DNA from 4 places in the Gordonia sp. 852002-51296_SCH5728562-b genome. Region 4 is predicted to be linked to each of the others. Evidence: predicted binding sites of a transcription regulator. Region 4 holds the regulator's gene; each other region holds the start of a gene.
What was found. Region 4 encodes LexA, which represses DNA repair genes until DNA is damaged. Its sites were predicted from a motif close to CGAACANNTGTTCG; they were not measured.
Positions count from the first base shown of each region.

Region 1: a site for LexA is predicted at 843-856, ahead of A5766_RS16960 (HNH endonuclease signature motif containing protein). Genes of this name have one in related genera too.
Region 2: a site for LexA is predicted at 986-999, ahead of A5766_RS13185 (error-prone DNA polymerase). Genes of this name have one in related genera too.
Region 3: a site for LexA is predicted at 747-760, ahead of A5766_RS20300 (SAV_6107 family HEPN domain-containing protein). Genes of this name have one in related genera too.

Region 1 covers NZ_LZMI01000096.1:32,869-35,071, forward strand. The annotation lists gene A5766_RS16960 (HNH endonuclease signature motif containing protein) at 1-838, opposite strand, end outside; gene A5766_RS16965 (GNAT family N-acetyltransferase) at 958-1,434, shown strand; gene A5766_RS16970 (TetR/AcrR family transcriptional regulator) at 1,486-2,034, opposite strand; gene A5766_RS16975 (lysophospholipid acyltransferase family protein) at 2,071-2,203, shown strand, end outside.
Region 2 covers NZ_LZMI01000069.1:87,628-89,830, forward strand. The annotation lists gene A5766_RS13185 (error-prone DNA polymerase) at 1-974, opposite strand, end outside; gene A5766_RS13190 (MFS transporter) at 1,185-2,203, opposite strand, start outside.
Region 3 covers NZ_LZMI01000121.1:18,425-20,627, forward strand. The annotation lists gene A5766_RS20295 (GNAT family N-acetyltransferase) at 1-587, opposite strand, end outside; gene A5766_RS20300 (SAV_6107 family HEPN domain-containing protein) at 912-1,430, shown strand; gene A5766_RS20305 (DUF3040 domain-containing protein) at 1,700-2,089, shown strand.
Region 4 covers NZ_LZMI01000003.1:23,801-26,003, reverse strand. The annotation lists gene A5766_RS24810 (LysM peptidoglycan-binding domain-containing protein) at 1-338, opposite strand, end outside; gene lexA (transcriptional repressor LexA) at 563-1,303, shown strand; gene ptsP (phosphoenolpyruvate--protein phosphotransferase) at 1,349-2,203, opposite strand, start outside.

The sequences.
Region 1 (2,203 bases), on a different contig from region 4:
CGTGGGTGCGGGGGTCGTCGGGGTGGATGTTGACGATCATGTCTTCGAGGCGTGTATCGAGGATGGCTGCCGCGCTGGCGGGGAGTTGGCCGTCGATCTTCGATTGGCCGGGTTCGTCGCGGTGGGGGCGGATTCCGAGGTAGCGGCGGCTGGTGGCAGTCTCGCGGCGGCGGGCGGCGCCGTCGGGGTCGACGCATTCGATGGTGGCATCGATCATGGTGCGGAATCGGGTGAGCGACATGGGTTCCCGCGCTCCGATCGCTGCAGCGAGTGCGGTGTCGACGGCGTCGAGGTGGGCGTCGTCGACGTTGTCGGTGCGGGCGACGACGTCGTGGAAGCGGGGTAGGTCGATGCGGCCAGTGGCGAGAAACCGCGCGGTTTTGGGGAGTCGGTAGCGCAGGGCGGCACCGGTTTCGATCATCTTCTTGGCGTGGGCGGGCGTGAGACAGAGGGTGGCGCCAAGTTCGGCGATGGCTGTGGTCAGGCCGTCAGGGCCGAAGCGGGCCAGCGGGTTCTGGTTGTTCTGAGTCAGGAGTGCGGCGAGCTGTTCGGGGTCGGTACAGCCGTCGGGGACGGCGTGCTCGCCGGTTCCGATTTCAGCGTCGATGCGCTGGAGGTATTCGGCCTCGCGTTCTTCGTACAGCAGGATTGCGGCTTGCAGCATGCGATAGTCGGCGCACGCCTTGATCGCGTTGGTGTGGAAAAGCACCTCGACGAGTTCGCGTGAGTAGAGGCGTTCGTCGTCGGCGAGCTGGGTCAGCAAGGATTCGACGCCCGAGGTCTCCACGTCATCGGCGCGGCTGAGGGCGTCATCCGGGTCGGGGTCATCGTGAGCCATATCTAGAACATACATTCGAGGTCTGACAATTCTGTCCGCCCGCGATAGTTGCAGGTAGATCGGGTCTGATTCGCTCGGCGTGGCGGCGTGGCGGCGTGGCGGCGTGAGAGGCTGGTCTGATGTCTGTGACGCTGCGCTACATGGAAGCCCGGCTACTGCCCGCCTGGCTTGAGAGAAGTAAAGCCGGGTATACCAAGGACCTGATCAGGTCGGGTTATGCCCGCGACGACGCTCCGCGCCGCGCTGAGGAAAGCATGACTCGCTTGTTGCCCTCCGGTGCACCGGCCCCGGGGCACGCGATCTTCGACGTGGTCGGTGACGACCATGAACCCGTCGGCTACCTCTGGATCGGGCCGGATACCAGCGACGACGCCGGGGCTTGGTGGGTCTGGGACATCGAGATCGACGACGACAAGCGTGGGCGGGGTTTCGGCCGAACTGCCATGATCCTCGCCGGGGACTACGCCCGACAGCAGGGCGCTCACACCCTCGGCCTCAATGTCTTCGGGTTCAACGTCGCGGCGCGCAACCTGTACCAGTCGATCGGCTACGAGCCCACCGCGATCCAGATGCGCAAGCGACTCGATCAGGACTAGAGCAGCGTCGATCTCCAACCTTCCCACGAACGTTCGAGCTTGGTCATGCAGCTAGTGGCTGGCGATGCGGACGGCGTGGCGGATCGTGTCGACAACATCGATGCCGGGGATGGTCAGTTCGAGTGCGCCCGTTGACGACAGGACCGCTATCCCGTGTAGCGCGACCCACAGTGAGGCTGCGACTCTGTCGGGATCTGTTGTACGACCGCTCTTCTGAATGACGGACACCAGCCACTCGTACAGCGGGCGCGACGCGTTTCGAAGCTCGGCGCCCGACCCCTCGAGTAGGTCGTGACGGAAGATGAGCGTGAACATCGCAGGTCTGCGTCGCGCGAAGTCGACGTAGGCGATCCCGATCTCCACGAGGTCGTGGTCGGATGCCAGGTCTGCAGTTTTGAGTGCTTCAGCTAGATCGTGCAGGCCCACTTCGGCGATCCCTGCAAGCAGGCTCCGGTGCGTCGGAAACCAGCGTCGGGGCGCTCCGTGAGACACGCCGGCGCGCCTCGCGATCGCCCGCAATCCGACGTCGGCAGAGCCTGTCTCCTCCAATAGTTCGACGCCCGCGCGTACAAGTGCGGATCCGGTGTCTTCGACGGTCACGTAGACAGTGTCTCCTATCTCGTGTAGACACTGTCTATGCGCTTGTGGACAGCAGTGGTTTATCGCGTGTGTCGATACCTTGTCATCGGGCCGACGCTGTACGTGTTTGGGCGGCCGAAGGTCACGGGCCGCGAGCACATCCCACGATGCGGGCCGGTGATCTTGGCGG
Region 2 (2,203 bases), on a different contig from region 4:
GCGGCGATGGCGTCGGGGTGCGCGGGGAGCAGGCGCATCATCTCGTCACCGCTGCGCAGATGCGCACCGCCGACCCCCGGCATCCAGCCCGCGATGGTCTCGATGTCGGTGCGGGCACGCACCGCCGCCATCGCCAGCGCAAGGCGTCGACGACGCGGCCCCGCGAAGTGCGCCCCCGACGTCGCGACGGTCGGCAGCCCGAACCGCTGCGCGAGGTCGGCGAGTACCGCATTGCGCTCGTCGTCGTCGGGCAGGCCCTGAGCGGTGAGTTCGACGACGACGTCGTCGCGTCCGAACCGCTCGACCATTCCACCGAGAGCGGCCTCGGCAGCACCGATACCCGCACGATCCAACGCGCGCCGAACCGCGCCCTTGCGACAGCCCGTCAGGATCACCCAGTGGCCTGCGTCGCGGGTCAGCCGGTCGACGTCGTAGCGCAGCAGCCCCTTCTCACCACCGGACATGTGGGCGTCGGCGATGATTCGTGACAACCTCCGATAGCCCTCACTGTCACGCGCGAGGACCAGCAGATGCTCACCGGCCGGATCGGTCACCCCGGTGCGGGTCACGTCCGGCTCGAGGGAGAGTTCGGCACCGAACACCGTCGGCATCGCGAATTCCTTTGCGGCCTCGGCGAATCGGACCACGCCGTAGAAACCGTCATGGTCGGTGATCGACAGACCGGTCAGGTCGAGTCGGGCCGCCTCCTCCACCATCTCCTCGGGCATCGACGCCCCGTCGAGGAAACTGTAGGAACTGTGCGCATGCAGTTCCGCATAGCGCACAGACGATCGCTCACGAGACACCTCCGGCGCCGTGTAGGCGCCACGTTTGCGCGACCACGCGGGGCTGTCGTTGCCGTCGCCCGTCTGCTCGGGACCGAAGAACTCCCCGGGACGACCGCCATCGGGCGAGCGCCCCGACAGCACCCGCTCCATCTCCCGCCACGTCGGCGGGCCCTGGTTCCAGCCCACTCAGCCAGTATAGAACACCTGTTCGACAGACGATGGGTGGCGGGCTGCCCCGCTCGCCTCGCCGACGACAATCCCCGCCACCCGACTGTGAATGTGTGTCGAACTGAAGGATGTGGGTGCTGCAGCACCCACATCCTTCGATTGGACCCACATCCTCGCCTCAGCTCGACGGCGCTCGGCACCCGCGCCCGTACCGGCGACACCGCGCCATCAGTCGGCCGACACCGCCCGCGGGATTCGACGATCCGCCACGGTCATGGCGATCAGCGCCGCCCCGATGACCACGATGGCCCACCCCGCGACGTGGAGTCCGCCATCGGTGGCGCGGGCGCCGAAGGCGATACCGATGAGGCTCGACGAGAAGATCGCCCCGAAGTACATGAACGTCCGGTACAGCCCGGATGCCACACCGATCGACTCCGGCGGACTCTGCGTGTAGAGCGTCGCCTGGTTGGCGTAGCCGCTCAGTCCGTTGGCGACGCCGAACAGGAAGGTCATCGTGAGCAGGATCCACAGCCCAGAGGAATGATGGATCGCCACGGCGGTGACACCGGCGCCGACAAAGCAGAAACCTGTGAGGATCAACGGGATTCGTACCCAGCCGTGCGTCGAATTCACCCGCGCGCACACCACGCTCAGCGCCGAGTAAGGGATGAGGATGAGCCCGACCTGCGCCGCGGTGTATCCCGCGGACTGCTCCATCCACTGGCTGATGCCGTACATCGCCGTGTACGAGCCGAGCCCTGCCAGCATCTGGCGCAGGTAGGTGCGCACCAACGGGGAGTTGGCCGCGAGCATCCGCACATCAATGAGGGGTTGTGTCGCGCGCAGTTCCCAGAGCACCAGGAGCAACCCCGCTACGACGATCACCGCCAGCAGCCACCACTTCGGTGAACCGAGCGCGGCGAGGAACTCGAGCGTCGCGATCACGGTCACCGCGAAGAGCGCCACCCCGACGACGTCGACCACGCGGACGAGGCCACCGAAGCCGCCCACCTGCACCGGACCGTCACGAGGGATGCTGCGCAGCGCCCACGCGAGGGTGATCAGCGCGATCGGAATATTGACGAAAAACACTGCCCGCCAGCCGAACACACCGGTCAGCACACCACCGAGCGGCAGTCCGATCACCGCGATCACCTGGGCGGCGATCGAGAACCCGCCGAGCACGCGACTCGGCACTCCCGTTCCGAATGAGTCGGCACGAGACCGCACGAGCGCCATCGCCG
Region 3 (2,203 bases), on a different contig from region 4:
TCGCCGGTGAAGGTGAAGTGCCGCAGCACATCGTCGAAGCCCATCCTGCGATAGAGCGACCACGCTCGATTCTGTTCGGCGTGAATCTCCGGGGTGGACAGCAGGACATGGTCTTCTTCGCGGTCGCTCAGCAGCGCGGTCAGCAACCACTCGCCGATGCCGTGGCCCTGGGCGGTCGGGTGAACGTGCAGCTCGGTGAGTTCGAAGTAGTTCGTGGCGACGCGCTCGATGGTCTCACGGCTGCAACCCGAGAGTCGGAGCCCTGTTCTGAGCTGGTGATTCCACCACTGGTCGTCGGCACCGCGGTAGCCGTAGGCGATGCCGACCATGATCTCGTGCCCCGACGGCGAGACCGGAGGGCCGATGAGTCGACGCTGTGTGTCGGGGTCGAGCCGGAGGTCGGGGGGAACGGCCGTCAGCGCGGCGTATGCGGTCCACCCTCGACGGGCGATGTGCTCACGCCAGAGCGGAACCCGGTGGTGTTCGGTACCGCGTGGGTAGTCCATCGCGGTCACGTAGACGTTCAGGGCAGCGTCGAGCCAGGCCGGGGCGTCCTGCCCGGCCAACCGAACGAGTCGGGTCGCCAACTGCTCGTCGTCCTTCCTTCCGCACCAAGCCGCGCGTCGAGTCCGTGGCAGGCCGCGGCGGATCGGGAATGTCGGTACCGAGTTCTACGCTTCTGCTATCTGGATTGGGGCCACATCTCCACTTGAAGAGTGTCGCCGTTCTAGCTATATTGAATATGTCGAACGGGTGTTCGATGAACGTGCCTCCGCAAGCCGTTCTGCTTCACCCACGACAGTCCGGGCGGTCCGGCGACGGACGAGGGAAGCGTGCATCGTCGGACCGCACCGGGACTCGGTCACATCCCCGGGTCGTTCGAGAAGACGCAACACCGAAGGGAGCGCGACATGGCAGTCAACAGGCCGACGCGCGGCACAGTGCGCCACGCACGGCGAGGTGCGGTGGTGCGTCCAGAGATCGACCCCGTGGTTGTCGTCCGCGCTCGTGACCTCCTCGAACGCGCGGAGATCCTGGTGGAGAACGCCGACGGTGTGCCAGACGACGCCGAGCGTTTCCGCCAGTACTACCTCGCGGCACTGCGCGCGGCGGGTGCCGCGCTCGCGGTGTATGAACCGCCGACCAAGCGTGTTTCCCACCGTGTATCGCCGAACGCGTGGTCGCGCATCTCGTCGGCTGTTCCTGATCTCGCCGAGTTCGCCGAGGCATTTGCTCGCCTGTCGGCTGTTCGTATGGAGATCGAGTCAGGTTTGCGCCGCTCGGTCGAGGGCTCGGCGGTCGCCGCGCTCCGTTCCCGCGTGCTGTCGTTCCTCGATGCCGTCGAGGACATCATCGTCGGCTACGAACAGGGAAAGCTCGCGCACCAGTCGGTCGACAGGTCCGACTACGGCTTCGACCACATCGCCTGAGAACACATCGCTCGAGACCGCGGCCCACGCGCTGACCGGTGGTCGGAGGCTTCTGTGGGCGCGCCAGGCGGTTTCGCTCGGCGTGATCCTTGGTCTCAATTTGTGTCTATCGGCGCACTTGAGGTGACCGTCGGATGGTTATGGTGGTCGGGCTTGCGATCACCTCGTATCATGGAAGCTGTAAGCCGCGAACACATGTCACGAGACGGGCGTCCGCGGTCGCCACAATCTCGTTGAAGTGTGAATCGGCAACGTAGTAAGGAGGGTCGGTGCCACTCTCGGAGCACGAGCAGCGCATGCTCGAACAAATCGAAAGTGCTCTATACGCCGAGGACCCGAAGTTCGCGTCCAGCGTGAAGCGTCGACGGCTGGGCCGATCGTCGGGTCGTCGTCGTCTTCAGGCGGCGGCGATCTTCGCCGTCGGTCTTGTGCTGCTCATCGTCGGTCCTCTGGTGGGTCTGAGCATCGCCGGCCTTCCTGTCGTCAGTCTCATCGGTTTTCTCGTGATGTTCGGCGCAGGTCTTCTTGCTCTCTGGGGTGGTGGACGTTCGGCTTCCGAGGGTTCGGCACCCGCCGACACCGCCCGTCCGGCAGGCAACAAGCGCAAGTTCACCGAGCGCATGGAAGAACGGTTCAACCGCCGCTTCGACCAGGAGTGACCGAGCCGCCTGACTGATCAGGCGCCTCACTCTTCTCGGCCTCATCGCCTCCGCGGTGCTCGAGAGTCAGGCCTGGCCGCCTCCCGCGGCCACATGTGTGCCGTATCTCAAGGT
Region 4 (2,203 bases):
GCAGCCACCATCTCGCCGACGCCACCGGCGCATCGCGTGCCTGCCGGACGTGTAGAGGTGCCGTGATCGAACGCAATCCGACGTCGGCGCTGCGGCGAGACGTCCGCGCCGGCCCGTCGGACCTCACTTGTTCGAACATGTCCCGCCACACGCAGCTCTTCGCTACGCACGGCATTCGACGATGCGCGTCCACTGACCACCGTGGCGCGGTGAACTCGAGAACGCGTCGTCGACGCAGGTCGGGGCGTTGCAGATCGGGTGGTCGGCGGTGTTGCCGCGGATGCACTCGACGGGCTGGGAATCGTGCGGGTCACCGGGTTGGTCATCAAGCTGGTCATCGCTACCTCCAATGGTCGATCAAGCGTTCGATGCACTGATGTTCGAGTTCTACCAGAGGGGTCCGACAAAGTCCTGCGACACGTCGAACAAATGTTTGATGTTGTCAGTGGCCTCCGCTACTGTCGGCGCCAGACGATGGATGAAAGACGCACCCCACCACCTGCTCCACAACAGCAGCCGGTTCACAACAGCAGCCGCATCAACATCAGGAAGGACGGAACCGATGACAGAGAAGTCACGACGCAGCCCGACGTCGCCCAAGGGCAACGGTCGCAGCGTCGAAGGCAAGAAGAGCGGAGGCGGCGAGGAGACACCGATCCATCCGGCCGTCGCCGAGGCAACACTCACCGATCGCCAGCGTGGCGTCCTCGATGTGATCCGAAAGTCGGTACGCGAGCGTGGATATCCGCCGAGCATCCGAGAGATCGGCGACGCCGTCGGCCTCACGTCCACCTCATCAGTGGCACACCAGTTGCGCACTCTCGAGCGCAAGGGCCTGCTGAAGCGCGACGCCAACCGTCCGCGAGCGGTCAACGTCTCCGAGGCTCCCGATGCACATCACTCCGATGCCATCAACGGAGATCTCCCGACCCCCACGTTCGTTCCGGTACTCGGCCGTATCGCGGCGGGCGGTCCGATTCTCGCGGAGGAGGCGGTCGAAGACGTCTTCCCGCTCCCGCGTGAGCTCGTCGGTGAGGGCTCGTTGTTCCTGCTGCGCGTCGTCGGCGAATCGATGATCGACGCCGCGATCTGCGACGGCGACTGGGTTGTCGTACGTCAGCAGAATGTCGCCGACAACGGCGACATCGTCGCAGCGATGATCGACGGCGAGGCGACGGTGAAGACCTTCAAACGCAAAGACGGCCACGTCTGGCTGATGCCGCACAACCCGCTCTTCGATCCGATCCCCGGCGACGACGCCGCCATCCTCGGCAAGGTCGTGACGGTCATGCGCCGGGTGTGATGCGCTGAACCGGGCCCCGCAGGTCATTGACCAGCGGGGTCTGTATCAGTGGTCGAGTTTTTCGGCTGCGGCACGTCGGGCGAGTGCCGGACTCGAGGTGGCAAGCGCGGCAGCGGCCGCGGCTCGGCACTGCTCCATGGTCACCGTCGACAGCTTCGCCCCGACTGCTGCTGTCGCCGCCGGAGCCGCCGACAGCGAGGTGACTCCCAGTCCGACGAGCACACACGCGAGCGACGGGTCGGCCGCGGCCTCACCACAGACGCCGACGGGTTTGCCCTGCTGGGCGCCGGCGGTCGCGACCTGCGAGATGAGTGCGAGCACCGCGGGTTGCCACGGGTCGGTCAGTTCGGCAAGTTCTGCCGACATCCGGTCGGCGGCCATCGTGTACTGCGTGAGGTCGTTGGTTCCGATCGACACGAAGTCGACCTCGGCCAGGATCGCCGGCGCCAGAATTGCCGCTGCAGGGATCTCGATCATCACGCCGGCCGTCAGACCACGCTGACGGACGAGATCGGCGAACTGTGCAGCCTCTGCGGCCGTGGCGATCATCGGTGCCATGACCCACGGCGTCGTGCCGGATGCTTCTGCCGCGCGCGCGATCGCGTCGAGTTGAGTTCGCACGATTTCGGGGTGGTCATCGCCGATTCTGTTACCGCGCACGCCGAGTGCGGGGTTCGCCTCGTCCGGGTGCTCGATGAAGGCCAGCGGCTTGTCCGAGCCGGCGTCGAGCGTTCTGATGACGACTTTTTGGCCCGCGAACGCCTCGAACACGTCGCGGTACAGACGTGTCTGCTCGTCGACATCGGGTTCCTCTGCCCGGTCGAGAAATGCCAACTCGGTGCGGAACAGCCCGATCCCCTCGACCGGCGCATCGGCCGCGCGACGCGCCGACACACCATC